4 regions of the Rhizobium sp. YTUHZ044 genome follow, and region 2 is predicted to be linked to each of the others. Evidence: predicted binding sites of a transcription regulator. Region 2 holds the regulator's gene; each other region holds the start of a gene.
The links. The regulator LexA, encoded in region 2, represses DNA repair genes until DNA is damaged. The targets are predictions, from matches to a motif close to TGTTCNNNNTGTGTTCNG.

Region 1 (8,089 bases), 320 kb from region 2:
GTCGGCGACCTGATTACGCTGACGTCACCGGATGGTGACATTACGCCGATGGGCGTCAGCCCGCGCGTCAAGTCCTACAAGATCTCCGGGCTGTTCGAGATCGGCATGTCCGAATATGATTCCTCGATCATCTTCATGCCGCTCGAGGAGGCGCAGCTTTATTTCAATGCCGAGGGGCTGGTGCAGTCGATCGAGCTTTTCGTCGATCACCCCGACGATATCGATGCTCTGAAGCCCAAAGTGGAGGAAGCGGCAGGCCGTCAGATCAACCTCACTGACTGGCGCCAGCGCAACCAGACCTTCTTTTCGGCGCTGCAAGTCGAGCGCAACGTCATGTTCATGATCCTGACGCTGATCGTGCTGGTGGCGGCGCTGAACATCATCTCCGGCCTCATCATGCTGGTGAAGGACAAAGGCAGCGATATCGCCATCCTGCGCACCATGGGCGCCAGCGCCGGCGCCATCATGCGCATCTTCTTCATGACCGGGGCGGCGATCGGCATCGTCGGTACTCTTGCCGGTGTGCTGCTCGGCGTTCTCGTCTGCGTCAATATCGAATCCATCCGCCAGTTCTTCTCCTGGATATCCGGCACCGTGATTTTCAATCCCCAGGTCTATTTCCTCAGCCAGCTGCCGGCCGAGATGGATATCAGCGAAACGATCTCGGTGGTCGTCATGGCGCTCAGCCTCTCCTTCATCGCCACCATCTTCCCGGCATGGCGCGCCTCCAGGCTCGATCCGGTGCAGGCCCTGCGCTACGAATAAGGAATGCCGCATTCATGAACCGCAACGTCGTCCTCAAGCTTACCGGCGTCGAGCGCCATTACGGGCAGGGTGATACGCTGCTCACGATCTTGAAGGGAGCAGATTTCTCGCTGTCGAAAGGGGAGATCGTCGCCCTCGTCGCCCCCTCCGGCACGGGCAAGTCGACGCTGCTGCATGTGGCAGGCCTGCTCGAGCATCCGGATGGCGGCGAAGTCACCATCAACGGCCATGCCTGTGACGGTCTTTCCGACGAGAAGCGCACGGCGATCCGCCGCCGCGAGATCGGCTTCGTCTACCAGTTCCACCATCTCCTGCCGGAATTTTCGGCGCTTGAGAACATCATGATGCCGCAGCTGATCGCCGGTCTGTCCTGGAAGGAAGCCCAGGAGCGAGCCGGTCAGCTCCTCGACTATATGCGCATCGGCCATCGCGGTTCGCATCGCCCGGCCGAGCTTTCAGGAGGCGAACAGCAGCGTGTCGCGATCGCCCGCGCCGTCGCCAATGCGCCGACGCTGCTTCTTGCCGACGAGCCGACCGGCAATCTGGATCCGGAAACGGCAAGCTACGTCTTCGATGCGCTGGAGGCGCTGGTGCGCCAATCTGGCCTTGCTGCCCTCATCGCCACTCACAATCACGAACTCGCCGGCCGCATGGATCGGCGCGTCACGATCTCCGATGGCAAGGTCGTCGACTTCTAGCTCGACTACGGGACGACCAGCCCGCCGCGGTAATCGAGCACATAAGCCTTCCGCCCGGCGACCATGATGCATTCATGGCCACTGAATCGCTCGCAGCCGCCTTCGCTGCGGTCGACATAGCGGCCGAACGGATGATCGAATTCCATTCCGCCGAGAAAGCGGCCCTCCCGATACATTGCCGACAGCGCCGCCTTGATCACGGTCCCGGCGGCTCTGCCGTCGATGAGATCGGACGCGACGACGCAGCCGAAATAATTCATCGCCCAGACGGGTTCGCCGGTAAACCAAACCACTTCCTGTCCGGCGAAATCGGTGCCGCCGAAATAGCTGTCCAGATAACGCCAGTCGCCGCTGAAGTAGCCGATATCATGGGCACCCGGCCGGCAGGGCGGGCGAGGCACACCGCCGCCGACATAGGTCGCGGCTTTCGCCTCTACGATGAAGTCGTTCAGCACCGCGGTGTCGAGCATGATCATCTTCCTCCCTGTCTCATCTGATACGGAAATAGCAGAAGACAGAGAACATAAGAAGTACAAAAGGCGCCGAGCATTGCTCGATCGCCTTGGGGCAGGTGCATCAGACATCGGATGCGCTGTATGGATCCGTTCGGCAGGCGATGTCGGGCCGGTCGCGCGGAGCATGTTCAAAGCCAGCGCTGAAGCTGTTCGATTCGCAGCACGGAACCCGCATCTTTCAAACGCAAGCGCGAAGGAAAAGATTCCTGTTGACACCGGAACATAGATGGAACAAAGTGAAAACATAACGAGTAAAGGAGAGCCAGATGACTGACATGATCCGTGATATCGCAGCATTCACCTCCATCGCAATGTTCGTTGCCAGCTTCTCGCTTATCGTCATCGCGATCTAAAGTTTTCAGGGGATCGCATGGCAGTCATGCGGTGCACACGCGGGTCTTCTTCTGGACATCATCGCCCTCAATGCCGACAATGCATCCGATTCATTTCGGCTGATTGGGAAGGCATATCATGGCGGAGACGGAAAAGGGTTCAATGGGTGAGGCGACCGGCGGCACGCCGGGCTTCATCCACCTGAGGGTCCACTCCGCCTATTCGCTTCTTGAGGGCGCGCTGCCTCTGAAGAAGATCCTCTACAAGGCGACCGGCGACAGTCAGCCGGCGATCGCCATTACCGACACCAATAATCTCTTCGTCGCCCTTGAATTCTCCCAGAAGGCAATGGACGAGGGCCTGCAGCCGATCATCGGCTGCCAGGTTTCGATCGACATGGAAGACGGATTGGAAAGCGAAAAGCGCGGCGGTCAGCCGGCCCTGATCAAGCTTCCGTCGATCGTTCTTCTTGCCGCGACGGAGGCTGGTTACGAAAGGCTGGTCGATCTCGTCAGCCGCGCCTATCTCGGCGGCGATAGCAACCAGGCCATTCATATCAGAGCTTCCTGGCTGGAAGAGGCAGGCACGGAAGGGCTGATCGCCTTGACCGGCGCGGTGACCGGGCCGGTCGACGCGGCTGTCAGGGAAGGTCACCACGCCCAGGCGGAAGCCCGGCTGCTCACGCTGAAGCGTCTCTTCGGCGACAGACTCTATGTCGAGCTGCAGCGGCACGGCACCTACGACAGGCGGCACGAACAGAAGATCGTCAGGCTTGCTTACACGCATGACCTGCCGCTCGTCGCCACCAACGAAGCCTTCTTTCCGACCCGCGACGATTACGACGCCCATGATGCGCTGATGGCGGTTGCGCATAACGCCATCGTCTCCGACGATAGCCGTTTTCGCCTGACTCCGGATCACTACCTGAAGAGCCGGGCCGAGATGGCCAAGCTCTTTTCCGACCTGCCGGAAGCGCTTGAGAACACAATCGAGATCGCCAGGCGCTGCTCCTTCGTGCTGAAAACGCGAAAGCCGATTCTGCCGCGTTTCACGGGCGCCACCGACGATGCCGAGGAGGCGGAACGCGCCGAGGCAGGCGAATTGCGCCGCCAGGCAGTGGAAGGGCTGGACATGCGGCTTTCGACCCTCGGCATGTCGCCCGGTTACGAGGAAAAGGATTATCGCGAGCGGCTGGAATTCGAGCTCGGCGTCATCGAGCGCATGCGCTTCCCAGGTTACTTCCTGATCGTTTCCGACTTCATCAAATGGGCCAAGCAACATGATATTCCCGTCGGTCCCGGTCGTGGCTCGGGCGCGGGTTCGCTGGTCGCCTATGCCTTGACGATCACCGACGTCGATCCGCTCAGGTTTTCGCTGCTGTTCGAGCGCTTCCTCAATCCGGAACGCGTCTCGATGCCTGACTTCGACATCGACTTCTGCCAGGACCGCCGCGAAGAGGTGATCCGCTACGTCCAGGCGAAATATGGCCGCGAGCAGGTGGCGCAGATCATCACCTTCGGTTCACTGCAGGCGCGCGCCGCCCTTCGCGACGTCGGACGCGTGCTGGAAATGCCTTACGGCCAGGTCGACAAAATCTGCAAACTCGTGCCGAACAATCCCGCCAATCCGACGCCACTCTCAAAGGCGATCGAAGAGGAGCCGAAGCTGCAGGAGGAGGCGGCGAAAGAACCGGTGGTGGCGCGTTTGCTCGACATCGCCCAGAAGATCGAAGGGCTTTATCGCCACGCCTCGACGCATGCCGCCGGCATCGTCATCGGCGACCGGCCGCTGTCCAAGCTGGTGCCGATGTATCGCGATCCGCGCTCCGACATGCCGGTTACCCAGTTCAACATGAAGTGGGTGGAGCAGGCCGGCCTCGTCAAATTCGACTTCCTCGGTCTGAAGACACTGACTGTGCTGAAGGTCGCCGTCGATTTCGTCGCCAAGCGCGGCATCAAAGTCGATCTTGCGGCCATTCCTCTTGACGACAAGCCGACCTACGAGATGCTGTCGCGCGGCGAGACGGTTGGCGTGTTCCAGGTGGAAAGTGCCGGCATGCGCAAGGCGCTGATCGGCATGAAGCCGGACTGCATCGAGGATATCATCGCGCTGGTGGCGCTTTACCGCCCGGGCCCGATGGAGAACATCCCGACCTACAATGCCCGCAAGCACGGCGACGAAGAGCTGGAATCGATCCATCCGATGATCGACCACCTGCTCAAGGAAACGCAGGGCGTCATTGTCTACCAGGAACAGGTGATGCAGATCGCCCAGGTCCTGTCGGGCTATTCGCTTGGCGAAGCCGACCTTCTGCGCCGCGCCATGGGTAAAAAGATCAAGGCGGAGATGGACCAGCAGCGGGAACGCTTCGTCGTCGGCGCCGTCAAGAACGGCGTATCCAAGCCGCAAGCCGACAACATCTTCGAACTCCTGGCGAAGTTCGCAAACTACGGCTTCAACAAGTCGCACGCCGCCGCCTACGCCATCGTCTCCTACCAGACGGCCTACATGAAGGCGCACTATCCGGTCGAATTCCTCGCCGCCTCGATGACGCTCGACATGTCCAACACGGAAAAGGTCAATGATTTCCGACAGGACGCCAAGCGGCTCGGCATCGAGGTGATCGCGCCTTCGGTGCAGACCTCCTTCCGCCATTTCGAGACCGGCGACAATCGTATCTACTATGCGCTGGCTGCCCTCAAAGGGGTCGGCGAATCCGCCGTCGACCACATCGTCGAGGTGCGTGGCGACAAGCCTTTTGCCAGCATCGAGGATTTCTGCCTGCGCATCGATCCGCGCCAGGTGAACCGCCGCGTGCTCGAAAGCCTGATCTATGCCGGCGCCTTCGATTGTTTTGGCACGGACCGCGCCCAGCTGGCCGCCGGCCTCGACCGCATCCTCGGTTATGCCCAGCGCGCCCAGGAAAACAAGCTGAGCGGTCAATCGGACATTTTTGGCAGCGCACTAAACTCAGGTCCGGAGAAGATCTCCTTGCCGCCCTATTCACCCTGGCTGGCATCGGAGCGTCTGCTCAAGGAATTCCAGGTGCTGGGCTTCTATCTGACGGCCCACCCGCTCGATTCCTACAACAACATCCTGCAGAAGATGCGTGTGCAGACCTTTGCCGAGTTTTCTCAGGCGATCAAGCAGGGGGCTGCCAATGCGCGCCTTGCCGGAACCGTCATCTCCAAGCAGGAGCGCAAGACCCGCACCGGCAACAAGATGGGCATCATCGTCTTTTCCGATTCCTCGGGCCAGTTCGAGGCGGTGCTGTTTTCGGAGATGCTGAACCAGTATCGCGACGTGCTCGAGTCCGGGAAATCCTTCCTGCTGACCGCGACCGGTGAGGAGCGGCCGGAGGGCATCGGTCTGCGTATCCAGACGATCCAGTCGCTGGAGGAAAAGTCGCTCCAGATGCAGAAGGCGCTGCGCGTCTATATCAGAGATTCCGGGCCGCTGAAGATGGTCGCCGGCCATCTGAACGCCAAGGGCGACGGTCTCGTTTCCTTCATCGTCATCAAGGAGGACGGCAAACGCGAGGTGGAAGTGGCGCTGTCGGAGAAATACCGCATCACTCCGGAGATTGCTGCCGCTCTTCGCGCCGCGCCCGGCGTCGTCGACGTCGAGCTTGTCTGATCAACCCAGTTGATCGTAATCAACCCGGTCGATCGTGATCAGCCCGGTTGATCTCATCACCCGCGGGTGATCGTGATGAAATCCGTGCCCTCACCGGTTTCGCGACCAAGGCCGGTATCGGAGATCGTCAACGTCGAGCCGGGCGCGATCAGCGCGTCGATCCTGCGGCGTGTTTCGTCGGGGATCGTGATGCGGCTCAGCGAACGGGCGATCGGCCTGCCTGTGACGATCGAACTTTCCTGATTGGTGATCCCGAGCCGCTTCATCGTCTCGCGGGAGAGATTGTTCTCGAGCGTGATGCCCAGCCAATCCGCCGTGCCGGCATGTTCATCGACGGCATGCAGCGTGAAGAAATGCGTGCCGAGTGCTAAGCCCGGATCGGCGATCGTCATCGGGGCCTCGAAGATCGGCCTGAAGGCCTGGCGCACCATGATGACGCCGTTCGGCGGTTCACCCTTGCCGGCGGCGGAATAGACCGATGTGAGAAGTCTGTCGGAGACCAGGCTCCTGTCGCCGGCAAATTCCGCCGGCCGCAGCATCTTGAAGGCGTTGATCGCCTGCACGGTCGACGGACCGAGTAGGCCGTCCGGACCGCCGGCGGAAAAGCCGAGCTGATTGAGTAGCGTCTGGATGTCGATCACCGTCTCGCGCAGCGTGCGCCGCGTGACGAGCATGCTGATCGGTTCGGACGGCGGCTCGGCTTCGGGCGCCGTAATCGACGGATTTGCCGGCATTGGCATCGCCGCGGTATCGTTCATCGCCACCTGCACCGGTGTCCCGGCGCTGTCGGGCATCGAGGGCCGCAGTTCGACATCCGAAAGCAGCGGCCTCGCTGCCGGCGCATCGGGGCGGAAAAGGTTCGGATGGTCGATCGGCTGCGGCACCAATTCGTCGTCGCTGATGATGACGGGAATGCCGGGCTCGGTCATTCGGTAGAGCATTTTTGCGAAGGCGCCGGGCATGCGCACGCAGCCGTGCGAGGCCGGATAACGCGGAACGGAATTGGATTCGTGCAGCGCGATGCCGGACCATGTCAGCCGTTGCATGAACGGCATCGGGGCAGCCGAATAGAGGTTGGATTCGTGGTATTTCTGCTTTTCGAGCACCGAAAAAATGCCGCTCGGCGTCGTATGGCCGTCCTTGCCGGTCGAGACCTTCGAGGTTGCGACGACCTCGGTGCCGTCATAAACCACAAGCGACTGCTTGTTCTTCGAGACGAAGATCTGCAGCGTGCGTGCATCCGCGGCCAGAGCAGGGTGCACGAGTGCGGTGGCCGACAGCAAGCCGAGGCCGAAGACGAGACGCGAGAACATGATACCCAACCATACGCAATACTGGTACGCACATTACGGGACGAAGTTTAAGGAAGATTTTAACCCCCGGACTCGGCGGCTCGCCCGGACCGGTGCAGCGGTTCCGCTCTAACGACGCGCATAGGATAAAAGGCAAAGCATGTCGCATCATCAAAGTTTCAGCTGTCTGATTTAACGCATTCGTACGAATTTCGAATAGCCGCGCGCACTTTGCGCGGGATGTTCTAGTGATCGCGCTTGCCGTTGCCGAAGGTGTAGCCGGTCTCGACTGTGTTCTTGCCGAACTTGTCGCGCAGCTTGTCCATCGCCGCTTCGGCCGCCGCCCGCCGGCCTGACTGCCGGTCGATGAGATCGGGCGGATCGGCGCGAGTGGCGTCGCCGAGATCGGTGACGCCGATGCCGATCAGGCGGAATTTCGTACCGTCCGTTTCCTTTTTAAGAAGCTCGAGCCCGATGCGGAAGATCCTGTCGGCAAGCTGAGTCGGGTCCTCGAGCTTGCGGTTGCGGGTGCGCGTCTTGAAGTCGGCGCTCTTCATCTTCAGCACCACGGTCTGGCCGGCGATATCGTTTTTCTTCAGCCGCCAGGAAACCTTTTCGGAAAGGTTGCGCAGGATCGGCACCAGATCGTCGTGCCGCGAGATGTCGTCGAAGAAGGTCGTTTCGGCCGAAACGCTCTTGGCGGCGTCGTTGAGATGCACCTCGCGGTCGTCGATGCCGCGCGACAGCCGGGCGAGCCGCTGGCCGATGCTGCCGTAGCGGCGCATCAGGTCGTTCTCCTCCATCTGCTGCAACTGGCCGATGGTGCGGATGCCATCCGCCTCCAGCGTCG
Region 2 (8,089 bases):
CTGGGCCACCTGCGGAGCGGCGGCGGCCGGCTTGGCGGAAATATCCGAAGCGGATTCGCCGTCCTGCAGCAGCACGGCAATTTTGGTGTTGACCTTGACGCCTTCGGTGCCGGCGTCGACCAGCAGCTTGCCGATGATGCCTTCGTCAACGGCTTCGACTTCCATCGTCGCCTTGTCGGTCTCGATTTCGGCAATGACGTCGCCTGAAGTGACCTTGTCACCTTCCTGCTTCAGCCATTTGGACAGCGTGCCTTCTTCCATGGTCGGAGAGAGGGCGGGCATGAGGATATCGATAGGCATGGGTTCCCTCCCCGATTAAAGCAGAATGTCGGTATAGAGCTCGGATGCATCCGGCTCCGGATCGGCCTGGGCGAAGTCGGCGCTGTCGGCGACGATGTCGCGGACATCCTTGTCGATCGCCTTCAGATCGTCTTCGGAAGCCCAGCCCTTTTCAATGAGGCGCGCCTTCACCTGCTCGATTGGGTCCTGCTCGGAGCGCATCTTCTGCACTTCTTCCTTCGTGCGATATTTCGCCGGATCGGACATGGAGTGGCCGCGATAACGATAGGTCAGCATTTCGAGAATGATCGGCCCCTTGCCGGAGCGGCAATGTTCTAGCGCCTCGTCGGCCGCCGCCTTGACGGCGCGAACGTCCATGCCGTCGACCTGAATGCCGGGAATGCCGAAACCGGAGCCGCGCAGCGAATAGTTCGACTGGGCGGTGGCACGGGCGGTCGAGGTGCCCATGGCGTAACGGTTGTTTTCGACGATATAGACGATCGGCAGCTTCCAGAGCGCCGCCATGTTGAAGCTCTCGTAGACCTGGCCCTGGTTGGCAGCGCCGTCGCCAAAATAGGCGATGGCGACATTGCCGTTGCCGCGGTAGTGGTTTGCAAAAGCAAGCCCCGTTCCGAGCGAAACCTGGGCGCCGACGATGCCGTGACCGCCGTAGAAATGCTTCTCTTTCGAGAACATGTGCATCGAGCCGCCCTTCCCGTGGGAATAGCCGCTGCGGCGCCCGGTCAGCTCCGCCATGACGCCGCGCGCCTCCATGCCGGTTGCCAGCATATGGCCGTGGTCGCGATAGGCGGTGATGACCTGATCGCCTTCCTTCTGTGCCATCTGCATGCCGACAACGACGGCTTCCTGACCGATATAGAGATGACAAAAGCCGCCGATGAAGCCCATGCCGTAAAGCTGACCGGCCTTCTCCTCGAAGCGGCGGATCAGTAGCATCTCGCGATAGGCCTTGAGTTCCTCATCCCGATCGAAGTCGGCTACCGGGCCTCCATTCGATGCTTTGGCTGCTGGTTTTGCTGCAGTTTTGCGGCTGGAAACGGTCGCGGTCTTTCGCGGCGCCATTCAACCCTCCCTATGGGTTTGTCGTTTCTCGGTGGCGCGTACCATAGGGAAGAAATATGACCACAGCAATGCCATAATTGCATGGCTCGTATTCGGCGCTAAATCATTGAAAACAAATCTGGAATTCCAATTAACCCGATTTCGGTTAATTGGAATAATGGTTGAAAATGACGATCTCGTCCGCGCGCGACATATTCAGCTGATATCGCGCCTTTTCGTCCAACATATCCTTGTCGAGCGAGCCATCACTCAGCAGCGCGACCTGGCTTTCCAGATGTTCGCGCTTCGCCTTAAGGACGGCAAGCTCCCTTTCGCGCGCGACGCGCTGACGCTCGAACGTCTCCGTCGCCCGCAGGCCATAATCGCCATGGATGCAATGATAACCGAAATAGGAAAGGAAGGCGACCGTCATGGCCGGAATGACGAAGCGGCCGAGCTTTCTCTTCTTATGATGCTTTGTCCACATACACGCATGCTCTTGAACGCATTACCAATTCGCTCAGCATAACGCGCAGAGATTAACCGTTCATTGACCGTAGAAAGCGCGCACGAAAAAACCCGCGCCGGGAGGCGCGGGTCGAGCCGTTGAAAATCGGAACGATCAGCCTTTGATGATCGAGCGGCCGGCATACTGGGCCTGGGGGCCGAGGCCTTCCTCGATGCGGATCAGCTGATTGTACTTGGCGAGACGGTCGGAACGCGACAGCGAACCGGTCTTGATCTGGCCGCAGTTGGTGGCAACGGCAAGATCGGCGATGGTCGAATCTTCGGTTTCGCCGGAGCGGTGCGACATGACCGCGGTATAGGCCGCCTTATGCGCCGTGTTGACGGCGTCGAGGGTTTCCGTCAGCGAGCCGATCTGGTTGACCTTGACGAGGATCGAGTTGGCGACGCCCATGCGGATGCCGTCGCGAAGGCGGGCGGAGTTGGTGACGAAGAGATCGTCGCCGACGAGCTGGGTCTTCTTGCCGATCAGATCGGTCAGCGCCTTCCAGCCGTCCCAGTCGTCTTCGGCCATGCCGTCCTCGATCGAGATGATCGGGTATTTGCCGGCGAGCTCGGCGAGATATTCGGCCATGGCGCCCGATTCGAGCGTACGGCCTTCCCCTTCGAGAACATACTTGCCGTCCTTGAAGAATTCCGTCGAGGCGCAGTCGAGGCCGAGGCACATGTCGTCGCCCGGCTTGTAGCCGGCTTTCTCGATCGACTTCATGATGAAATCCAGGGCTTCGGGCGCGCTCTTCAGGCCGGGGGCGAAGCCGCCTTCGTCACCGACATTGGTGTTGTGGCCCTGCGCGGCAAGCTCCTTTCGAAGCGTATGGAAGACTTCCGACCCCATACGCACGGCGTCGGCGATCGAATCGGCGCCGACCGGCAGGATCATGAATTCCTGGAAGTCGATCGGATTGTCGGCATGGGCGCCGCCGTTGATGATGTTCATCATCGGCACCGGCAGGAGGCTGGCGGAAGCGCCGCCGACGTAGCGGTAAAGCGGCAGGCCGGATGCCTGGGCGGCAGCCTTGGCGACGGCGAGCGAGACGCCGAGGATGGCGTTGGCGCCGAGGCGCGACTTGTTCGGCGTGCCGTCGAGCTCGATCATGATGTTGTCGATCTGAATCTGGTTTTCGGCGTCGATGCCGCCGATCGCGTCGAAGATTTCGGTGTTGGCGGCCTCGACCGCCTTTTCGACGCCCTTGCCGAGATAGCGCTTGCCGCCGTCGCGCAGCTCGACCGCCTCATGCGCGCCCGTCGAGGCGCCCGAGGGAACGGCCGCGCGGCCCATGCTGCCGTCTTCGAGATAGACGTCGACTTCGACGGTGGGGTTGCCACGGCTATCGAGGATCTCGCGGGCGATGATATCGGTGATTGCAGTCATGGGTTCTTCCTGCTCGGTGGGTGATAAGTCGTTCGAAGCCTGTCATAATCGAAGGCGTGCAAATTACAATGCCGCAATTTCCGGCCTCCGAACCAGCATTCCGTCGTGGCCTAAACCACGAACATGTCAGCTTGTTGAACGTCAGGACTTGGCGATCGCATCGAAGGCAAGCAGCTTCTCGAGCAGTCGCGGCATGTCCTTGAGATAAACCATATTCGGGCCATCGGACGGCGCGTTGTCGGGGTCCTGATGGGTTTCGAGGAAGACGCCGGCAATTCCCGTCGCCACTGCCGCGCGCGCCAGCGTTTCCACGAACTCGCGCTGGCCGCCGGAGGAATCGCCCTGCCCGCCCGGCTGAGCGACGGAATGCGTCGCGTCGAAGATGACGGGAGCGCCCATCGCCGCCATAATCGGCAGCGAGCGCATGTCGGAGACCAGCGTATTGTAGCCGAAGGAAGCGCCACGCTCGCACAAGAGCACATTCGGATTGCCGCTGGCGTTGAGCTTCTTCAGGACGTTCTTCATGTCCCAGGGGGCGAGGAACTGGCCCTTCTTGACATTGACGGCACGGCCGGTCCTTGCGGCGGCGATCAGTAGGTCGGTCTGACGGCAGAGGAAGGCCGGGATCTGCAGGACATCGACCACCTTGGCCACCTCGGCGCATTGCTCGGCCGTATGGACGTCGGTTATGACCGGAAAGCCGAATTCCTTCTTGAGGTCGGCAAAGACCTCCATGCCCTTTTCCAGGCCGATGCCGCGCTCGGCCGAGAGCGAGGTGCGGTTGGCCTTGTCGAAGGAGCTTTTGTAGACAAGACCCATGCCAAGCTTTGCGCAAAGCTCCTTCAGCGTGCCGGCGACCATGAAGGCGTGGTCCCGGCTCTCCATCTGACAGGGGCCGGCAATCAGCGACAGGCGGGCGGTATTGGAAAAGGTGACCTGACCTTCGCCTTCGCCGATCCTGACTTCGGAATTCGTGTCGGTGCTCATCGTGTTTCCTCGAAGGCGAAGAGCGCACCCTGCCCGGGCGTAGACTTCACCAGAATGCGATTGTTCTTGCGCGTGAATGTGATCCCGTTAGCACCCAAATGCGCTTCTGTCACGGCAAGATCGGCGACGGTGAAGAGGATTACCCGGCCGCGCAGACCACGATCGGCGGATGAGACGGCAAGCTCGAAATAGGCCTCCAGCCCTTCGGGCGTCATCAGGCTGATCTTCGCATTTGATGCCGCGATATTCACGCCGAAACCGGTTTTCTCCGCCGCCGCCTGCCCTATCGCAAGCCCGACGAAGGCGGCGAATGCCGCCGGGTCCGGCGCACAAAGCGCGATCTCGGCAATGCCGATCACGCCATTGGCATGCGTCTCCAGCGCGGCGCGATCTGTCGGGAAGGAATTGATGCGCTGGCAGGTAAAGAGAAAGAAATCGGGTGCGCGCAGATCAGCTGCAAAGGCCAGCTTGAAGCTGCCGACGGTCTCCGAACCATCCGGCATCCGCATCGGCCGGCTGAATTGCAACATCTCGCCGGCGCTCGCGCCGTTGCTGACGAAGCGCTTATGATCGAGGCCGGCATCCTCGCTGAGGAAGGCCAGCGCAGACAATCCCTCCTCGCCGCAGCGGAAGCGGAAGGCGCGATTGCGGGCGATGAAGACATTGCCGTGGCGGGCCGCTGCCTCGCTCTCCTCGACGCTCGCCACGCCAAGCGGCTCCAGATAGGTCTTGTCGGCGAAAAAGACGCAGGCATTCTCCGTTCCGAAGGGATGGCGCCCATCGGCGGCGACGGTGAAACCGAGCTTGCCGAGCCTCTCACGCGCCAGATCGATATTGACCACCGGCAGCACGACGTGATCCAGCGGATGCGACTTGGCGGAATGCGCGTTCATGATATCCTCCTGAAAGGGGCAAAGATGTGCGACAGCCCCTCCCCGAATGCAAGCGATGTGCGCCAATCCCGTCGAATGAAATTAAAAATCTCGACGAGTTGGCCCGAAGTTTTACGGAAATTTAGCTACTTGCGGAACACATATGGAACATATAGTGTCTGTTCTGGATTTGTTTCAATCAGGGGTCTGACGTCGATGCTCACGCGCAAACAACAGGAGCTTCTCCTTTTCATTCATGAGCGCATGAAGGAATCCGGCGTCCCTCCCTCCTTCGACGAAATGAAGGATGCCCTGGATCTCGCCTCGAAATCCGGCATTCACCGCCTGATCACGGCGCTCGAGGAGCGCGGCTTCATTCGCCGCCTACCGAATCGCGCCCGGGCGCTTGAAGTGATCAAGCTTCCGGAGGCCTATAACCCCAGCCTGCAACAGCGCCGCGGTTTTTCGCCGAGCGTCATCGAGGGCAGCCTCGGCAAACCCCAGCCGGTCGCCGCCCCCGCTGCCGCAAAGCCGGTCGCCGACAACGGCAACTCTGTCTCCGTGCCGGTCATGGGAAGAATCGCCGCCGGCGTTCCGATCTCGGCGATCCAGAACAACACGCATGACATCGTCATTCCCGCGGACATGCTTGGCTCCGGTGAGCACTACGCGCTGGAGGTCAAGGGCGATTCGATGATCGACGCCGGCATCTTCGACGGCGACACCGTGATCATCCGCAACGGCAGCACCGCAAGTCCCGGCGACATCGTCGTTGCCCTCGTCGACGACGAGGAAGCAACGCTGAAACGCTTCCGCCGGAAGGGCGCCTCGATCGCGTTGGAAGCCGCCAACCCGGCTTACGAGACCCGGATTTTCGGGCCGGACCGCGTCAAGGTGCAGGGCAAGCTCGTCGGCCTCATTCGCCGTTATCACTGACAGCAGCCGGACCGGATTCGGTAAAACTGTCTTTGCGCCAATCATAGGCGCGATGGCGCATCCATGGCCGCGATAGCGCCTCGAATGCGGTTGCGACCTGCAGGCCGGCATCGGCGAAGCGCAATTCGACGGAACCGGTCCTGCGGAGCGTCTCGCCGGTGAAGAGCGTCCCGCCTGAACGGCAGCTGTTGAAACGCAGGCGGACCGAGGTCACGACGATATCGGCCGTATCGCAGGCCGGGCCGAGATAGGCGGCATTGTCGATGACGGTGACGATATGGCCATTGCCGAGTCGTGATGTGCACCACGCCTTCTTGACGCAGGAAAACCGGTTTGCTTCACCGCCTGCTGCGGCTGCCCGCATCGCTGCGCTCGCTTCGTTCTGCTGATCGCGGGAAAGCCTGACTCGGCGGTCTTCTCCTTCCGGCGGGATAGCCGGACCATCCAGCATCTTCGGTGGAACATGTGTCGGCAGGACCAGCGCTCGCTGCCACTGGTCGAAGATGAAATCCGGCGGGTTTTCACGGTTGGACGCGATTGCCTCAGCCGCAACGACCGCAACCAGACCACCATCCTCCGAAATCACCAGATCCGGCGGGCGGGGAGCCGGCAGCAGCAGTACGGTGAGTGTCGAGACGGCGATGATGGATGTGCCGACATGGCGCAGCCGGGTGCGCAGCAGCGTCAGCAGCAGAAAGCCTGCCACCGCCACTGCGAAATACCAGGCGGGCAAGCGGCCGATGCCGATATCGCCGCCCCAGCCGGACACCGTCTTGGCAACCGCAATCACCAGATCGAGGCCGAATCCGACCACCGTCCAGAGCGGAGCATCCAGCCCGAAGGGCATGAGCAGCATCGCCAGCAGCCCGGCCGGCATGACGATGAAGGAGATGATCGGCATCGTCGCAAGGTTTGCCGGCAGGCCGTAAGCCGTCAGGCGATGAAAATGCTCGATCGAAAACAGGGCGGTGGAAAAACCGCCGATCAGCGAGGTCAGGAAGACGCCGCCGAAGAAACCGGCGACGACAACCACCGGCCTGATGATCGGCAATTTCAGGAAAGCGTTTTCACGGACACGCCTGTCCTTCCACAGCTGATAGCCCGATACCAAAGCCAATGTCGCGGCAAAGGACATCTGAAAGCTCGGTCCCAATACTTCCGAAGGTGAAATGGCGATGATGATGAGCGCAGAGAGAACGACATTGCGCAGGCTGATCGACGGCCGATCGAAGAAGACGGCAATCAGCATGATGGTCATCATGATAAAAGCGCGCTCGGCCGAAACCCCGAAACCGGAGATCAGGTAATAGGCGGTGACGGCCATGAGCGCACCGGCGGCGGCGATCTTCTTTGTCGGATAGGCTTGGGCGACGCCGGGAAAGAGGCAGAGCAGCATGCGGAAGCCGACGAAGAAGATGCCGGCCGACAGCGCCATGTTGAGGCCCGAGATCGCGACGATATGGGCAAGGCCGGACTGGCGCAGCGCCTCCGTCGTCGTCTTCGAGATGGCGCGCCGTTCATCCGTCACCAGAGCAGCGGCAAAAGCGCCGGTATCGCCGGGCAGGATCGATCTTATGCGGTCGCCGATGCTGCTGCGCAGCCGGTAGAGCCATTCGAACAGAGCGTCCGACGTCGAGCTGGCCGCCTGCGGGCCCGCCTCCAAGTCGAGTTTCTCCGGCGCACCATAGAAGAAACCGTTGGCACCGATGCCGTCGAAATAGGCACCGAAGGAGAAATCGTTGAGCGCGGGAAGTGCGGGGCCCGCCGGCGGTGTCAGCCGTGCCTTGCCGGTGATGATGTCGCCGATTTCGAAAGGCGCATCGGCGCCCCGGACGATCGCGGTGATGCGTCTCGGCGGCCGTTTCAGCTCCGGAGCCTCGGTGCCTGTGACGGCAAGAATGTAGCGCCAGCGCCCGCGGCCGTCCCCTTCCCGCCGTTCGACACGGCCGGTCACCGTCGTCGTCACGGATGAATCGAGGATCACCGTCGAAGCCCGCCAGCTCTCAAACTGAGCCGAGAGCATGCCGCCGGCGAAAAGTGCCAGCGCCATCAAACT
Region 3 (8,089 bases), 920 kb from region 2:
GGCCTTAGGAAAATGATGTTCGACTTGTCCACTGGCCGTTTCGGCAGCGCAGCATAAAATCCGCTTCCCAACCGACATATTTCAGACATAATATCCGACGGCTAGCGCGAGGAGACAGACATGGGACTCACGCAATCCTTGAATGTTCTGTTGGTCAGTGCAGCGTTTGCTTTCGTCTTATCCATGCTCTTCATTTGAGCCGGAATGACGGATGCGGAACGCTGATAGTGCCTAAACTCCCCTGATCAATCCGCCAACGAAAAAGCGCATGTCCCGCCCGACATGCGCTTTTTCACTTTTGAACGTCTGCAAGGATCAGGCGGCGGCTCCCGCGCTCTTTGTCGTTCGGCGGGCAAAGCCGAGATTGTCAAGCACCGCGGAAACCAGCGGCGCGCGATTCATCGTATAGAGATGGAAATCACCGATGCCGCGCCGGACGAGATCCTCGATCTGCTCGGCGGCAACTTCGGCCGCGACCTTCGCCCGGTCCTCGGGCTTATCGTCGAGGCCCGCGAAACGCTCGTCGAGGAAGCCAGGGATGACCGCGCCACAGGCGCCGGCGAAACGCTTCAACTGCGTCAGGTTCTGGATCGGCATGATACCTGGCACGATCGGGATCGAGATGCCGGCGGCGCGCACCCGCTCCAGGTAGCGCTCGAAATTGTCATTGTCGAAGAAGAACTGCGTCAGCGCCCGGTCGGCGCCGTTATCGGCCTTGCGCTTCAGCATGTCGATATCGGCGGCCGTATCACGGCTTTCCGGGTGCTTTTCCGGATAGGCGGAGACCGAAATCTCGAAATCACCGACCGACTTGAGGCCTGCCACCAGTTCTGCCGCATTGGCGTAACCGCCGGGATGCGGCTGATAGGGCGCGCCGACGCCGCCGGGCGCATCACCGCGCAAAGCCACGAAATGCTTTACGCCGACCTTGCGAAACGTATCGATCATATGATGCGTTTCCTCCTTCGTCGCACCAACGCAGGTCAGGTGCGAGGCGGTGGCAAGCGGCGTCTGCGACAGGAAACGCGTAACAGCAGACAGCGTCGGCGCCTTGGTGGTGCCGCCGGCGCCGTAGGTCACCGACACGAAATCCGGATCCCAATCCTGCAGCTTGCTGACAGTATCCCAGAGCTGCCCTTCCATTTCCTCCGATTTCGGCGGAAAAAATTCGAAGGAGATCCCGAAGTTGCGCCCGCGTCCTTCGCTTTTCAAAGCCATGTCATACTCTCCCGGCAAATGTGGGTTCGGCGCCTTCGCTCGTTTGCGAAGCCATGAGGCGCCTCGGATCGCGCGCGAGCCAGACGGTGACCGTCAACCCCTGCCCGCCCTGCTGACCCGGATGAAGATCGACGACCTGCTCGACGTCGAGCCCGGCCTTGCGCAACCAGTCGGACATCGCCTGGTGCGAAAAGCCGAGACGGACATGGGCATGTTCGTCTCTGAGATATTCGAGCGTGTGCGGCGCGAGGTCGATGACCACGAGCCGCCCGCCCGGCCGCAGCATGCGCGCCGCTTCCGCGATCGCAATCTCCGGCTGATCGAAGAAATGCAGCACCTGATGGATCGTCACAAGGTCGAAATCCTGCCCCTCGAACGGAAGGTTCAAGATATCGGCGTGGCGCACCGTCGCCTTGGTGATGCGGGACTTGTCGAGATTGGCGCGCGCCACGCTCAGCATGTCGCGACTGGCGTCGACACCGACAGCACGGCGGTAAAGTCCGGACAGGAGTTCGAGGATGCGGCCGGTGCCGGTGCCGAGATCCAGCAGCGAATCGATCGGCTGGTTGCCGAGGAGCCGAATGACGGCGGCGTCGACCTCCTCATCCGCCGCGTGCAGGCGGCGAAGCTCGTCCCATTCCGCGGCATTGCGGCTGAAATAGGCTTGCGCCCGCTCGGCCCGCTGGCGCTTGACAGCCGAAAGACGCTCGCCGTCACGAAGGATGGTCGGGTCGTTCTCGGAGACATGTTTCAGCAGCGCCCGCACCAGCATGGCCGCCTTGCCGTCCTGCTTGAGGCGAAAATAGGCCCAGGCGCCTTCCTGATAGCGTTCGATCAGTTCGGCCTCGCCGAGCAGCTTCAGGTGGCGGGAGATGCGCGGCTGCGACTGGCCGAGGATTTCAGTAAGATCGGTCACCGTCAGGTCGCCGCCGTCGAGAAGCGCCAGAAGACGCAGACGCGTGGGTTCTCCGGCCGCCTTCAAGACGTCCACCAGCCCATCCAGTCCCAGCTTCAAAGGTTCGCTCATCATTGGCCCAATCAAGATATAAAGATATCTTTATGTGATTTGAAAAGCGGTGGCAAGCGGCAATTCGCACTGTTCGCGAAATTGCCTGCGCAAATTGCGACGGGGTCTGACACGAAAAAGCCCCGGTCGAACCGGGGCTTCGGAAGCAGAAATGAAGCAGGGATCAGCGTGTCAGGCGCTTATGGGCCTGGCTGCCCGGATTGAGCGCATCCGGGCCGAGGCGACGGACCTTGTCCTCCTCATAATCCTCGAAGTTGCCTTCGAACCATTCGACATGGCCCTCGCCCTCAAAAGCCAGGATATGCGTCGCCAGGCGGTCGAGGAACATGCGATCGTGGCTGATGACGATGGCGCAACCGGCAAAATTCTCAAGCGCGTTCTCAAGGGCGCCAAGCGTTTCGGTATCAAGGTCGTTGGTCGGCTCGTCGAGCAGCAGAACGTTGCCGCCGGATTTCAACATCTTGGCGAGGTGAACGCGGTTACGCTGGCCGCCCGAGAGACTGCCGACCTTCTGCTGCTGATCGCCGCCCTTGAAGTTGAAGGCGCCGCAATAAGCACGGGAGTTCATGTCGAACTTGCCGAGCTTGATCACTTCGGCGCCGCCGGAGATTTCTTCCCAGACGGTCTTGTTGGGATCGAGCGCATCGCGGCTCTGGTCGACATAGCTGAGGTGCACGGTTTCGCCGATCCGGATCGTACCACCATCCGGCGTTTCCTGGCCGGTGATCATCTTGAACAGCGTCGTCTTTCCGGCGCCGTTCGGACCGATGATGCCGACAATGCCCCCCGGCGGCAGCTTCAGCGACAGGTCGTTGACCAGCGTGCGGCCGTCGAAGCCCTTGGTGATGCCCTCCATCTCGATGACCACCTGACCGAGGCGCTCGCTCACCGGGATGATGATCTGCGCGTCGCCGGGACGCTGCTTCTCGGCCGCCTCCACCAACTGCTCGTAGGATTTGATACGCGCCTTCGACTTGGCCTGGCGAGCCTTCGGGCTGGAAGCAATCCATTCCTGCTCGCGGCTGATCGCCTTCTGGCGTGATGCCTCTTCGCGGTTTTCCTGCAGCATGCGCTTGGCCTTGGCCTGCAGATAGGCGGAGTAGTTGCCTTCATAAGGGATGCCGCGGCCGCGATCGAGTTCGAGGATCCAGCCGGTGACGTTGTCCAGGAAGTAGCGGTCGTGGGTAATCATCATCACGGCGCCGGGATAGTCGCGCAGGTGCTTTTCGAGCCAGGCGATGGTTTCGGCATCCAGATGGTTGGTCGGTTCGTCGAGCAGCAGCAGATCCGGCTGCGACAGCAGCAGACGGCAGAGCGCGACGCGGCGGCGCTCACCACCGGAAAGATTGGTGACATCGGCATCGCGCGGCGGGCAGCGCAGGGCTTCCATCGCCATCTCGACCTGGCTTTCCAGATCCCAGAGGTTCTGGCTGTCGATGATGTCCTGGAGCTTCGCCCCCTCTTCCGCGGTCTCGTCCGAGTAGTTCATCATCAATTCGTTGTAACGATCGACGATCGCCGTCTTCGCGGCAACACCTTCCATGACGTTCTCGAAAACCGTCTTGGTGGGGTCGAGTTTCGGCTCCTGCTCGAGATAGCCGACCGTGGCACCCTCGGCGAGCCAGGCTTCGCCGGTATACTCCTTGTCCTGGCCGGCGATGATGCGCAGCACAGTGGATTTACCGGCGCCGTTCGGTCCGAGGATGCCGATCTTGGCATCCGGGTAGAAGGAAAGGTGGATGTTCTCCAGGATCTTCTTGTTGCCATAAGCCTTGTTGAGGCCGGACATATGATAGATGAATTGACGTGCCATGCTGCGCTGCTCCGGACGGGAAACTTCGTTTCGTGCCGCTATGTAGGCGAAACAGCGCCTGTGAGCAACGCCGAAACCCGTTTACGCCGGATTCCGGTCAGAAGCCCGCCGCATCGACAACGCCCTCGTCACAGCCGAACGTGGTTTTTCCCGCTCCCTGGATCAGATCGGCAAGGCCCGCGCTTTTTGCCGATGCCGTTCCCGCATCCGCAGACAGGCCGATCGTCAACTCGCTGATCACCCTGACATTGCCGGCTCGCCGGCAGCTCATCTTGACGCGCTCGCCCGCACCCGGCCCGAAGCTCTTGTCGAAAGCAGCCTTGATCGCCTCGGCCTTGACCGCCTTGCCGATATTGGCGGCAAAGAGATCGCGCACGGCCGATGTATTGAGCGCATCCACTAAATGGACGCCGACGCCGAAATAATCCTCAACGCTCATTTTCGTGCAGGTGCCATGCTTTATCCATTCGTGCCGTTCAAGGCCGGACTGGGTGCCGGGCATTGCCTTTGCAAGCGACGCCTGCGTCTCGGCCGAAAGCGCAACCGCGGGCAATGTATCCCATTTGCCGTCCTTGTCGGCAGCCTTCTGGTCCTCACTGACGCCGCAATAATCCTGCCGCATCGGCCACAGGCCGTGCAGCGAGAAATTTGTCGCGTCATGGCGCTCGCCGGTCTGGCTGGCGCATTCGGGCTTCTTCTGGTTCGTCTGGCAGAAGGCGGGCTGCCAGCTCGCAGCAAGAATGAAACGGGTACGGCCATCGGCCTCCTGCGCCACGGCAGCGCCGGCAAGGATCATCGACAAGGCGAACGTAAAGGTACGCAACTGCATGCTGCTCATTTCAACCCCCAAAGAAGAACAATGCAGGAACAGATAAGCACAAAGAGTAAACGGCAGCAACCCTGAATCGCAGCCGTGCCGAAATTTGTTATCGACTGCGCGTCGCCGGAAACAGCTGACTATTGCGGGGACCTCACTGTCTTAGAGTTACGCGAGCACCGTGTCGCACTTATAGTTGCAGCATATTCGCTTAAATCGATTCCGCTTTAAGGAATTATGCAGTAGCGATCTGCTCTGCTGGGGCGGGGAGGATCCGGATGTTTTCTGATACGCAAAGACTCGCGATAGGGGAAGCGTCTCTGGCCTATCACCATGCCGAGGCTACCCACCCGGCGCGCGGCGTCCTGTTGATATCGCACGGCCTGGCGGAGCATTCGAAGCGGTACGGCCGCTTTGCCGCGGCGATGGCGGCGCGCGGCTACCACGTCTATGCCCATGATCACCGCGGCCACGGCGAGACGACGGCGCCCGACGCGCCGATTGGCCACTTCGCCGGCCGGGATGGCGTCGACCGGGTGATCGGCGATGTCCTTGCCGTGCGCGCCCATGCGGCCTCGCGCCATCCCGGCCTGAAGGTGATCCTCTTCGGCCATTCGATGGGCGGCCTCATCGCGCTCAATGCCGCCGTTACCGCTCCGACCGGCTTCGACGCTGTCGCCGTCTGGAATTCGAATTTCGCCGTCGGCCTTGCCGGCAGAGCCGCCCAGGCGATCCTGCTCGCCGAGCGGATGCTGAAGGGCTCCGACGTGCCGAGCGGCCTCTTGCCGAAGCTCACCTTCGGAGCTTGGGGAAAATCGATCCCGGACCGCCGCACCGAGTTCGACTGGCTGTCGCGCCATGCCGATGAAGTCGACAAATATATCGCCGATCCGCTCTGCGGCTTCGATGCTTCGGTCTCGCTCTGGCTCGATCTCTTCGAACTGACGTTTCGCGCACCGCAGAAGCTCCATCTCGACCGGCTGCCGCGCGACATGCCGATCCATCTGGTCGGCGGCGGCGAGGATCCGGCGACGGAGCGTGGAAAAGCCGTCCTCTGGCTGTCAACCCATTTGAAAGCGCAAGGCTTCTCTCGTATCAGCACTCGGATATATCAGGACATGCGGCATGAAACACTGAACGAGATCGACGCCGACGCGGCGACCGCCGCCTTCGCGGACTGGTGCGACCAGGCACTCGCAAGATCCTGAGCCAGAGAGATCCCATCATGAGCAGCACCTCCGCCCGCCCCGCTTCGTCCGCCCCCGAAGTGACGACCGGGCTTGCGCTGATGTTTCTTTCGGTGATGTTCTCGCCGCTCATCGACATCTTCGCCAAGCTTGCCGTCGTCACCGTCCCCTCCGCCGAGATCACCGCCGGCCGCTTCCTCGTGCAAGCGCTCTGCATGCTGCCGATCGTGCTATGGCGGCGCAGCTTTACCGATTTCTCGTGGCGCCAGAGCCTGTTCCACGCCATCCGCGGCTTCGTCATCACCGTCTCGATGATCTCCTTCGTCACCACGCTGAAATATATGGCGGTCGCCGACGCGATCGCGATCTTCTTTATCGAGCCGATCATCGTGACGATCCTCGGCGGCATTTTCCTCGAGGAGACGATCGGCTGGCGGCGCTATACCGCCTGCGGCGTCGGCTTCTTCGGGGCGATGCTGATCATCCAGCCCAGTTTCGAGGAGGTCGGCTACATCGCGCTCCTGCCTGTCGTCAGCGCGCTCTGCGTTGCGATCTTCGTGTTGATGACCCGCGTCCTCTCGCACCGGGAGGACCCCTGGTCGATGCAGTTCCAGATGGGCATCTGGGGCTTGCTCTTCTGCGCTTTCCTGCTTTTTGTCGGCGAAGGACGCGGCTCCGATCTCTTCGATCCCGTCATGCCTGCAGGCAGCGCCTGGTTCTACGTGGCCGGCGTCGGCGCCATGGCCGCGATCGCTGGCATCCTCGGCGTCTATGCCTTTCGTGCGGCACCGGCGTCGACGCTGGCGCCGCTGCAATATTTCGAGATCGTTTCGGCAACGATCTTCGCCTGGCTTGTTTTCGGCGATTTTCCGGATGCGATCAAATGGCTCGGCATCACGATCATCATGGCGTCGGGCTTCTACATCCTCTGGCGCGAGCGCCGCTTTGCTTCAAAGCCGGTATCCGATACATCTGAGGTGACGCTGGCGCCGTAGACACCGACGGGAGGAACATGACCGAGACCGCGACGAACATGCCGCCGCTTGCCGGCATCCGGGTGATCGAGCTTGCCCGCGTGCTCGCCGGCCCCTGGGCGGGCCAGATGCTTGCCGATCTCGGCGCCGACGTCATCAAGGTGGAAAATCCCGACGGTGGCGACGACACCCGCCAATGGGGCCCGCCCTTCGTCGAAGGTGCCGACGGCGAAAATCTCTCGGCCGCCTATTACCACGCCGCCAATCGCGGCAAGCGCTCAATCACCGCCGACCTCAAGAGCCCTGGAGGCCAGGAACTCGTCCGTCGTCTCATAGCCACAGCCGATGTGGTGATCGAGAATTTCAAGGTCGGAGGCCTCGTCAAATACGGGCTCGATTACGACAGCCTGCGCAAGCAGAACCCGAGGCTCGTCTATTGCTCGATCACCGGCTTCGGCCAGACCGGCCCCTATGCCGGTCTCGCCGGCTACGATTACATCGTCCAGGGCATGTCCGGCTTCATGTCGATAACAGGCGAGCCGGACGGCCAACCGATGAAGGCGGGCGTGGCGATCGCCGACATCTTCACCGGCATCTATGCCGTCTCGGCGATCGAGGCCGCTCTGATCCATGCCTTGAAAACCGGACAAGGCCAGTTGATCGACATGGCCCTGCTCGACGTGCAATCGGCTGTCCTCGCCAATCAGAACATGAATTACCTCATCTCCGGCGCAGCACCGACCCGCCTCGGCAACGCCCATCCGAACATCTCGCCCTATGAGGTCGTGCCGACGGCCGACGGTTATCTCATCCTGGCCGTCGGCAACGACGGCCAGTTCCGCCGCCTGTCTACCATCCTCGGCCTGGAGACGATCGCGGATGACGAGCGTTTCTCCACCAACAAGGCCCGCGTCGCCAACCGCGGCGAGGTGCGCCGCCTGATCTCCACGGAGACGCTGAAATGGCAGAAGGCGGATCTCCTGAAGGCCTGCGAGCAGAACGCGGTTCCATCGGGCGCGATCAACACGATCGAGGAAATGTTCGCCGACCCGC
Region 4 (8,089 bases), 2.2 Mb from region 2:
TCGTAGACCTGCGTGTCGATGCCGCGCTTCTGGCCGTTGCCGAGGTCGATGATCTCCTTCGGCTCGCCGAAATAGACGCCGCCTGTCAGCTCGCGGATGATCAGGATGTCGAGGCCTTCGACCAGTTCCGGCTTCAGCGACGAGGCCGAGGCGAGCGCCGGGTAGCAGATAGCAGGGCGCAGGTTTGCGAAGAGTTGCAGATCCTTGCGCAGGCGTAGCAGACCGGCTTCCGGGCGCACGTCGTAAGGCACGCTATCCCACTTCGGCCCGCCGACGGCGCCGAACAGAACGGCATCGACGGCAAGCGCCTTCTGCATGTCGGCTTCCGAGATCGCCGCGCCATGGGCATCGTAGGCGCAACCGCCGACAAGACCTTCATCGGTGACGAAACCGGCATTCATTGCCTCGTTCATATAGGCGATGATCTTGCGGACCTCGCCCATGGCCTCGGGACCGATGCCGTCACCCGGCAGCAGGAAAAGATTGCGCGCTGTCATGAAACCCTCCTGGAAAAACAAGTTGCGGTTTCTTAGACCCCGGAAATGGGCATTTCAAGCGAGAGAAGCGGTGAATCGGTACGCTTCATTTCCGGTCGCGATGGTTGCTCCTGTGGCCGCAAACGGATTAGAACAGCCGTCACAGTTTCATTTCCTGGAGGTTCCCATGGCTTCAGCACCTCTCCATCTCGACACGCCTCTGGTTCGGACATCCCCTGGCTATAGCGCCAGCGGCAAGCCGCTCTGGCTGAAGCTCGACGCATTACAGCCTTCCGGCAGCTTCAAGCTGCGCGGTGTCGGCCGGCTGTGCCAGCACGAGGTGGAAGATGGTGCCCGCGAGATCTTCTGCGCCTCCGGCGGCAATGCCGGCATTGCTGCGGCTTATGCCGGCCGGGCGCTCGGCGTGCCGGTCACGATCGTCGTGCCGGAGACGACGGCGGCCGATGTGCGGCAGACGATTGCCGCAACCGGCGCCAATGTTCTCGTCCATGGTTCGGCTTTCGATGAAGCCAACGCTCATGCGGTCGAGCTCGCAGAGAGCCGTAAGGCGACCTATGTGCACCCTTTTGACCATCCGCTTCTGTGGGATGGTCATGCCACGCTGATCGACGAGGTGGTGGCGAAGGGCGTGACATTCGATTGTGTCGTCACCAGCGTCGGCGGCGGCGGGCTGCTGGCCGGCATTGTCGAGGGGCTGAAACGGAACGGGCTTTCCGACATTCCCGTCATCGCCGTCGAAACCGAAGGGGCGGCTTCGTTTCATGCCAGCCTCAAGGCCAATGAACGCATCTCGCTTCCAGCGATCACCTCGATTGCAACGTCGCTCGGCGCAAAGCAGGTGGCGCAGCATGTCTTCGAGCTGCCGAAGCAGCACCCGATCGAAAGCGTTGTCGTCAGCGACGCCGATGCCATCGCCGCCTGCCTGAAATTTGCCGATGCGCATCGCATCCTCGTCGAGCCGGCCTGCGGCGCCGCCCTTGCCGTTGCCGATGTGCATGCCGGACTGCTTCAGCGTTTTGACAATCCGCTGATCGAGGTCTGCGGCGGAATCGGCGTGTCGCTGGAAAAACTGAGGGTCTGGAAAGAGAAGTTTTTCTGAGCTGCGCCAGTTACAGCGTCCTTTGCGCGCGTGAGATGCGCGCCGCTATAAAGAAAAAGCCGGGCAAAAGCCCGGCTTAATCGATCGGCAATTGGTCAGAGCTTAAGCGGCCCAGGGGTGCGACGCGACGTTCTTCTTTTCGAACTCGTCGATCGCCTTGCCCTTTTCCAGCGTCAGGCCGATATCGTCGAGGCCGTTCAGCAGGCAGTGGCGCTTGAACTCGTCGAGATCGAACTTGATCGAGCCGCCATCGGGGCCGGTGATCTCGAGGTTCTCGAGGTCGACCGTCAGGATGGCGTTGGAGCCGCGCGAGGCGTCGTCCATCAGCTTGTCGAGGTCTTCCTGGCTGACCTTGATCGGCAGGATGCCGTTCTTGAAGCAGTTGTTGTAGAAAATGTCGGCGAAGCTGGTGGAGATCACACAGCGAATGCCGAAATCGAGCAGCGCCCAGGGAGCGTGCTCGCGCGAGGAACCGCAGCCGAAATTGTCGCCGGCGACAAGGATCTTGGCATCGCGATAGGCTGGCTTGTTCAGCACGAAATCGGGATTTTCGGAGCCGTCTTCATTGTAGCGGGCTTCGGCGAAAAGGCCCTTGCCGAGACCCGTGCGCTTGATGGTCTTCAGATAGTCCTTCGGAATGATCATGTCGGTGTCGATGTTGACGACCGGCAGCGGCGCTGCAACGCCCGTGAGCTTCACGAATTTATCCATGACCCATGCTCCATTTCAGCAAATGTACTTTCCTGAATGTGCATCTAGTCCAGTTTTTTGCCGAAATGAAGGAGAATCTTTCTAAAGCGTACCGCGATCTTTCAGATTCGCTTGCTACGCTTTAGGTCTGGTCTGCCGCATGTCGTTCTCGCAAAACCGCTGCACACTATTGCGCGAACTGCTTTCAAATGGCGGCCACGCGACGTTTCGCGTGACCTGGCGACGGTACGCGTCCGGTTATTTGGCGGGCGCGTTCAAGCCCCAGAGCACGCCGAACGGGTCGCGAAGCTGGCCGTAGCGGTCACCCCAGAACATCAGTTCGACCGGCATGACGACTTCGGCGCCGGCGGCCACCGCACGATCCCACCAGAAATCGATATCGTCGATGACAAGCTGGATGGCAAAGCCTTCATGACCTTTGAAGGGATGGCCGTGTTCGGGATAGGCATCCGCCAGCATCAGGGAGCTGCCATTGATATAGAGATGAATATGCATCGTCCGGCCGCTTTCATCGACCGGTACCCTGTGGGCCTCTTCGGCGCCGAAGGCCTTCTTGTAGAATTCCGCGGCCTTCACCGCGCCGTCGACCGTCAGATAGGGCAGCAGGCCATTCTTCACCGGCGGTAACTTGGCCGGCTTGTTTTCCGTCGTATCCATGCACGTCCTCCATCGTTTTTGAGCGCCGGCAGAATGCCCGGCTGCTTCAAAGACGTATCACGGAAGCATGATGCGACAGTGTCGCCAATTTTTTTGAAAGCAGGCCTCAGAGATCGATGATCGTGCCGCGACCGTCGTTCCAGATGCGCATCTCCGGCTTGCCGTTGTTTGCCTTGGCGCGGACCGGAGCGGGCTTCATCTTCATCGAAAGCGCGCGTCCGACCATGAGCACGGTCAGGATGCCGCCGACAGCAAGCGTCACCGAGAAGGTGAGAAGCAGCATGGCGACAAAGAAGGTGGCGCCGGCCAGCATGAAGAAGATGGAGCGAATGTTCTGCATGGGTTTGAGACCTTTCTACAGAAAGGAATGTGGTCCTTCCTTTTCCTCTCTGCAAGGCAAGCATGGCTTTTTGTTGTCTTGCCGGGCTTTGCGAAGCTTGGCACTAATGGATGATGAACCAAACCAAACCTTTCCGCTCCGCAAGTCTGCGCCGCTCGGTGCTGAGCGTGCCAGCCATCAATCTCCGCGCGCTCGAAAAGAGCCGTTCCCTTGATTGTGATGCGGTTATTTTCGATCTGGAGGATTCCGTCGCGCCCGAGAACAAGGGCCATGCGCGGGAAAATCTGCGTGCTTTTTTTGCCGGACCGCCGCTCGAGGGCAAGGAAAGGATCATTCGCATCAATTCTTTGTCATCCGGATTCGGGGCGGCAGATCTCGATCTGGTCAAGGCGCTGTTGCCCGACGCCGTTCTCCTGCCGAAGGTGGACGCGCCTCGGGATATCACCGACATCGGCGATCTGCTTGCCGATGCGGATGCCCCGGAGGAGTTGCGCATCTGGGCCATGATCGAGACGCCGCGCGGCGTGCTGAATGCCGGAGCGATTGCTGAAGCCGGCTGCATGCTGGGGGCGCGGCTCGATTGCCTGGTCGTCGGCCTCAATGATCTGCGCAAGGAAACCGGCGTCCTGCCGCAGCCGGGGCGAAGCTTTCTCGTGCCTTGGCTGATGCAGGTCATTCTGGCGGTCAAGGCCTATGGGCTTGATGCGCTCGACAGTGTCTTCAACGATTTCCGGGATGACGAAGGTTTCGATGTCGAATGCGGGCAGGGGCGCGCCATGGGTTTTGCCGGCAAGATGCTGATCCATCCCGCGCAGATTGCGGCCGCCAACCGGCATTTCGGCCCGAGCCCCGAGGAGATTGCCGAAGCGCAGGCAATCATATCAGCCTTTGCCGATCCGGCTGCCCAAGGCCTGAACGTCATCAATGCGAACGGGCGGATGATCGAACGGCTGCATCTTGTCCAGGCCGAAGCTCTGGTTCATAAAGCTCGCCTGATTTCTGCAAGAAAGCCCGCCTGATGAAACTCTACCGCTTCCTGACCGGCCCCGACGACGCTTCCTTCTGCCACAAGGTCACCGCCGCCCTCAACAAGGGCTGGTCGCTGGAGGGCCCACCGACCTATGCCTTCAATGCCGCAACCGGCGCGATGCAATGCGGCCAGGCCGTCGTCAAGACTGTCGAAGGCAAGGATTACGATCCGGAGATGAAGCTCTCCGAGCAATAGCGCGTTCTGCCGAACGCACGGTTTCAGCGCTCGGCGGCTTCCTCGGCGCTAGCCTCGATCCGCTCCATATCCTCATCGCTCAGTCCGAAATGGTGGCCGATCTCGTGGATCAGGACGTGAGTGATGATATCGCCGAGCGTCTCGTCGTTTTCTGCCCAATAATCGAGGATGGGGCGACGGTAGAGGCGAATGCGGTTCGGCATTTCGCCGGTTTCCACGGTGAAACGCTCCGAAATTCCCCTGCCTTCGAAAAGGCCGAGCAGGTCGAAAGGCGTTTCCAGCGCCATATCCTCGAAAACGTCGTCATCGGGAAAATCCTCAATCTCGATCGTGAGATTGGTCGTCAGTTGGCGGAATTCATCCGGTAGATGGCTGTAAGCCTCCATGGCCAGCGACTCGAAAGTGCTGATCGTCGGCGCATGGCGGTCCCGCCAATCATCGCTCAGGTCTATGCGGGCCATGAATATTCCTTCCTTTGCGGGCCCATATAGAACCTTTGCCGCCGATTTTCGAGTGCGGAATCAAAGGCAGGAATAAATTCATAGAAAATGGTTGTTGACTCTTCTTCAGCTCTCTGGAATCCATAAGAACATAACAGGAACAATACGGACGGAGTAAACGCCATGGCGCAGAACGCCCTGGCGCGCGAGCGGCTTTTTGCGCTCCGCGAAACCATCGCCAAGCTGGAAGGAAAGCCTGCGCCGGCGCTTGCGGCAGCGGAGCGGGAAGCCCTGGCTTCGGGTGAGACCGGGCGGCAGGATGCGGAACGGAATGGACGCAGACAGCGCTTGTCGTTTGGGGTGACATCGCTCGACGAAGCGATGGAGGGCGGGCTGCCGCTCGATGCGATAACGGAAATCCGTTCGGCGCTTTTCCGGGATGCGGGAGCCGCCAGTGGGTTCGCCCTTGCGGCCGCAACGCTGCTGCAGCGGGTGGAGGAGGAGGCGAGCGACTGTTCGCCAATACTCTGGATCGGCGATCCGGTCTCGACGATGGAGGCCGGCCTTCCCTATGCGGTGGGTCTGCAGGATTTCGGCCTGCGGCCTGAGCGTTTCCTGCAGGCTTTGCCGCGCAAGCTCGATGAGGCGCTCTGGCTTGCGGAAACCGCGCTGGAAAGCGGCGCCTTTTCGGTGGTCATCCTGGAGATCAGGGGCAATCCCGCGCATGTCGGTCTGACCGAGAGCCGGCGGCTCGGTCTTCGCGCCAAGGCGGCCGGCCGGCCGCTCTTCCTGCTTCGGCAGGCAGGAGAGGAGGAGGCGAGCAGCGCCGCCTTCCGGCTGCTTGCCGAGCCTGCGCCAGCCGGCATGCGGGCTCTGCCGGGTGGATCGAGACTTGCCGGCAGCATCGGCAATCCGGTTTTTCATCTCAGCCTGGAGAAGAGCCGCAACCCGGCTCCGCTCTCCCTTCTTCTGGAGTGGAACCCTCATGAACGTCAGTTTTTCCCCATCAACGAGCCAAGGCACGCTCTTACTCCAGACGAACGGTCAGCGTATCCTGGCGCTCAGCTTTCCGCACCTTTCGACGGACAGGATCGCCCGCAGAAAATGGGGCCTCTCCTGGCGTTCGAGAGGGCGTCCTGAGGCTGCGCCGATCGTCTGCGCCGGAAAGCACGAAAATGCCATGCGGCTGATGGCGCTGGACGAGGCCGCGGAGGCGCTTGGCCTGAAGAAGGGCCAGGGTGTCGCGGAAGCGCGCGCCATGCATCCGAAACTCGATATCGTCGAGGAGGATCGGGCCGCCGATGCGCGGCTGCTCGAAGCCATCGCCGACTGGTGCGACCGCTATACGCCGTTGGTGGCGATCGACGGACGGGACGGGCTGTTTCTCGACATTAGCGGCTGTGCCCATCTTTTCGGCGGCGAGAGAGCGCTGCTGAAGGATATTCTGCTCAGGCTTTTCCATATGGGGCTCGACGTCCGGGGTTCGATCTCCTCTTCGCCCGGCCTTTCCTCGGCCGTCGCTCGTTTTGGCAATGGCGGCGTCATCGAAGACGAGGAAATGGAGGATATGCTGGCGCCGCTGCCGATCGCCGCGCTTCGGCTGAACGAAGACACCGTGGCATCGCTGAAGAAGCTCGGGCTGAAATATATCGGCGATGTCATGAATGCGCCGCGGGCGCCGTTGACCCGCCGTTTCGGGGCAAGCCTGCTATTGCGGCTCGATCAGGCGCTCGGACATGATGAGGAACCGATTTCGCCGCGCCTGCCGGTTGCGAGCCTTTCGGCCGAGCGGCGGCTGGCCGAGCCGATCGGCACCGAAGAGGATATTCTCGTCCTTGCCGGCCAGATCGCCGTGTCGCTGAAACCCTCCCTGGAAGCCCGCGGCGCCGGCGGCCGCGTCTTCGAACTCGTGCTGTTTCGGGTCGATGGCCGGGTTTTCCGGATTTCGGTCGGCGCTTCACGGCCGCTCAGGGAGCCGAAGCGGATCGCGGATCTTTTTTCCCAGCGTCTGCAGGCAATTCATGACGATCTCGATGCCGGATATGGTTTCGAGATCCTGCGGCTGAATGTCGTGCGCCATGAGCCCTTCGAAGGAACGCAGGGCGATTTCGACGGCGGGCGGCAAAGAGAGATCTCCCTTGCAGCTTTCATCGACCGCGTCTCGGCTCGCCTTGGCGCAGACTGTCTCCAAAGCTTTCAGCTCCGTGAAAGCCATGTGCCGGAGCGTGCGGTTATCATAACCCCACTCATGGAGAGTTTTCCGGCGCATCGCAGGAGCGAGGGAAGCCGTCTTTCCGCCGCTCGCAGCGAGCGGCCTCTGAGGCTTTTTGCCCGACCGGAACCGGTGGAGGCCTTGCTCGCCGAAGTTCCGGAAGGGCCGCCGCAAAGTTTTCGGTGGCGCCGCATGCAGCATCAGGTTCTGCGCAGCGAAGGCCCGGAACGGCTTGCAATGGAGTGGTGGATCGATGGCGCCGACGCCAAAACGCGTGACTATTTCCGTGTCGAGGACAATGCCGGGCATCGTTTCTGGATTTACCGCGAAGGCTTTTACGGTGAAGAGCCGCCGCCGCGCTGGTTTATGCACGGGATTTTCGCATGAGCGCGGCGCCTGCATTTTTCGAGATCGGCGCCCGCACCAATTTCTCCTTTCTGGAGGGTGCTTCGAAACCTGAGGAAATGGTGGTGCAGGCCGCGGCGCTGAAACTTTCCGGTCTTGGAATCGCCGACCGGAATTCGGTTGCCGGCGTCGTCCGGGCGCATGCGCAGGCGCAGGAGATCGAAGAGAAATTCAGAAGAAGGCACGAGAAGAACCTCGACGGCAGAGAGGAAGAGAAGATTCTCGATCCAATCCGGATTCAGCCGGGCGCCCGTCTCGTTTTTTCAGACGGAACGCCTGATATCCTTGCTTATCCTGAGAACAGGCGAGGGTGGGCGCATCTCTGCCGTTTGCTGAGTGCGGGAAATTTGAGAGCGGAAAAGGGATCCTGCCTGCTTTACGAGGCGGATATCATGGAATGGGGGGACGAGATGATGCTGGCCCTCGTTCCCGGCCAGGCGGCTGCCGTCGAGCCTGTCGCCCAACAGGAATTGGAAGCCTGTCTCGCCCGGTTCCAGAACCGT

Region 1: dnaE (DNA polymerase III subunit alpha) is a predicted target of LexA. The motif match lies at 2,195-2,212, and genes of this name have one in related genera.
Region 3: NL154_RS13520 (ribonuclease T2 family protein) is a predicted target of LexA. The motif match lies at 4,911-4,928, and genes of this name have one in related genera.
Region 4: NL154_RS20825 (ImuA family protein) is a predicted target of LexA. The motif match lies at 5,115-5,132, and genes of this name have one in related genera.

Annotation. Positions count from the first base shown of each region.
Region 1 is NZ_CP101426.1:1,469,969-1,478,057, forward strand. It holds gene NL154_RS07240 (lipoprotein-releasing ABC transporter permease subunit) at 1-765, shown strand, start outside; gene NL154_RS07245 (ABC transporter ATP-binding protein) at 780-1,463, shown strand; gene NL154_RS07250 (DUF5680 domain-containing protein) at 1,469-1,933, opposite strand; gene dnaE (DNA polymerase III subunit alpha) at 2,450-5,947, shown strand; gene NL154_RS07260 (L,D-transpeptidase family protein) at 6,004-7,260, opposite strand; gene NL154_RS07265 (DNA polymerase IV) at 7,485-8,089, opposite strand, start outside.
Region 2 is NZ_CP101426.1:1,784,980-1,793,068, reverse strand. It holds gene NL154_RS08910 (pyruvate dehydrogenase complex E1 component subunit beta) at 1-300, opposite strand, end outside; gene pdhA (pyruvate dehydrogenase (acetyl-transferring) E1 component subunit alpha) at 316-1,362, opposite strand; gene NL154_RS08900 (FtsB family cell division protein) at 1,508-1,828, opposite strand; gene eno (phosphopyruvate hydratase) at 1,964-3,238, opposite strand; gene kdsA (3-deoxy-8-phosphooctulonate synthase) at 3,380-4,225, opposite strand; gene NL154_RS08885 (VOC family protein) at 4,222-5,118, opposite strand; gene lexA (transcriptional repressor LexA) at 5,314-6,033, shown strand; gene NL154_RS08875 (ComEC/Rec2 family competence protein) at 6,014-8,089, opposite strand, start outside.
Region 3 is NZ_CP101426.1:2,704,944-2,713,032, forward strand. It holds gene metF (methylenetetrahydrofolate reductase [NAD(P)H]) at 316-1,218, opposite strand; gene NL154_RS13510 (ArsR/SmtB family transcription factor) at 1,220-2,245, opposite strand; gene ettA (energy-dependent translational throttle protein EttA) at 2,409-4,058, opposite strand; gene NL154_RS13520 (ribonuclease T2 family protein) at 4,156-4,896, opposite strand; gene NL154_RS13525 (alpha/beta fold hydrolase) at 5,154-6,083, shown strand; gene NL154_RS13530 (DMT family transporter) at 6,101-7,057, shown strand; gene NL154_RS13535 (CaiB/BaiF CoA transferase family protein) at 7,075-8,089, shown strand, end outside.
Region 4 is NZ_CP101426.1:4,255,433-4,263,521, reverse strand. It holds gene leuB (3-isopropylmalate dehydrogenase) at 1-497, opposite strand, end outside; gene NL154_RS20860 (pyridoxal-phosphate dependent enzyme) at 664-1,596, shown strand; gene leuD (3-isopropylmalate dehydratase small subunit) at 1,699-2,307, opposite strand; gene NL154_RS20850 (VOC family protein) at 2,545-2,964, opposite strand; gene NL154_RS20845 (hypothetical protein) at 3,071-3,304, opposite strand; gene NL154_RS20840 (HpcH/HpaI aldolase/citrate lyase family protein) at 3,418-4,323, shown strand; gene NL154_RS20835 (DUF1737 domain-containing protein) at 4,323-4,529, shown strand; gene NL154_RS20830 (metallopeptidase family protein) at 4,553-4,990, opposite strand; gene NL154_RS20825 (ImuA family protein) at 5,153-6,109, shown strand; gene NL154_RS20820 (Y-family DNA polymerase) at 6,150-7,568, shown strand; gene NL154_RS20815 (error-prone DNA polymerase) at 7,565-8,089, shown strand, end outside.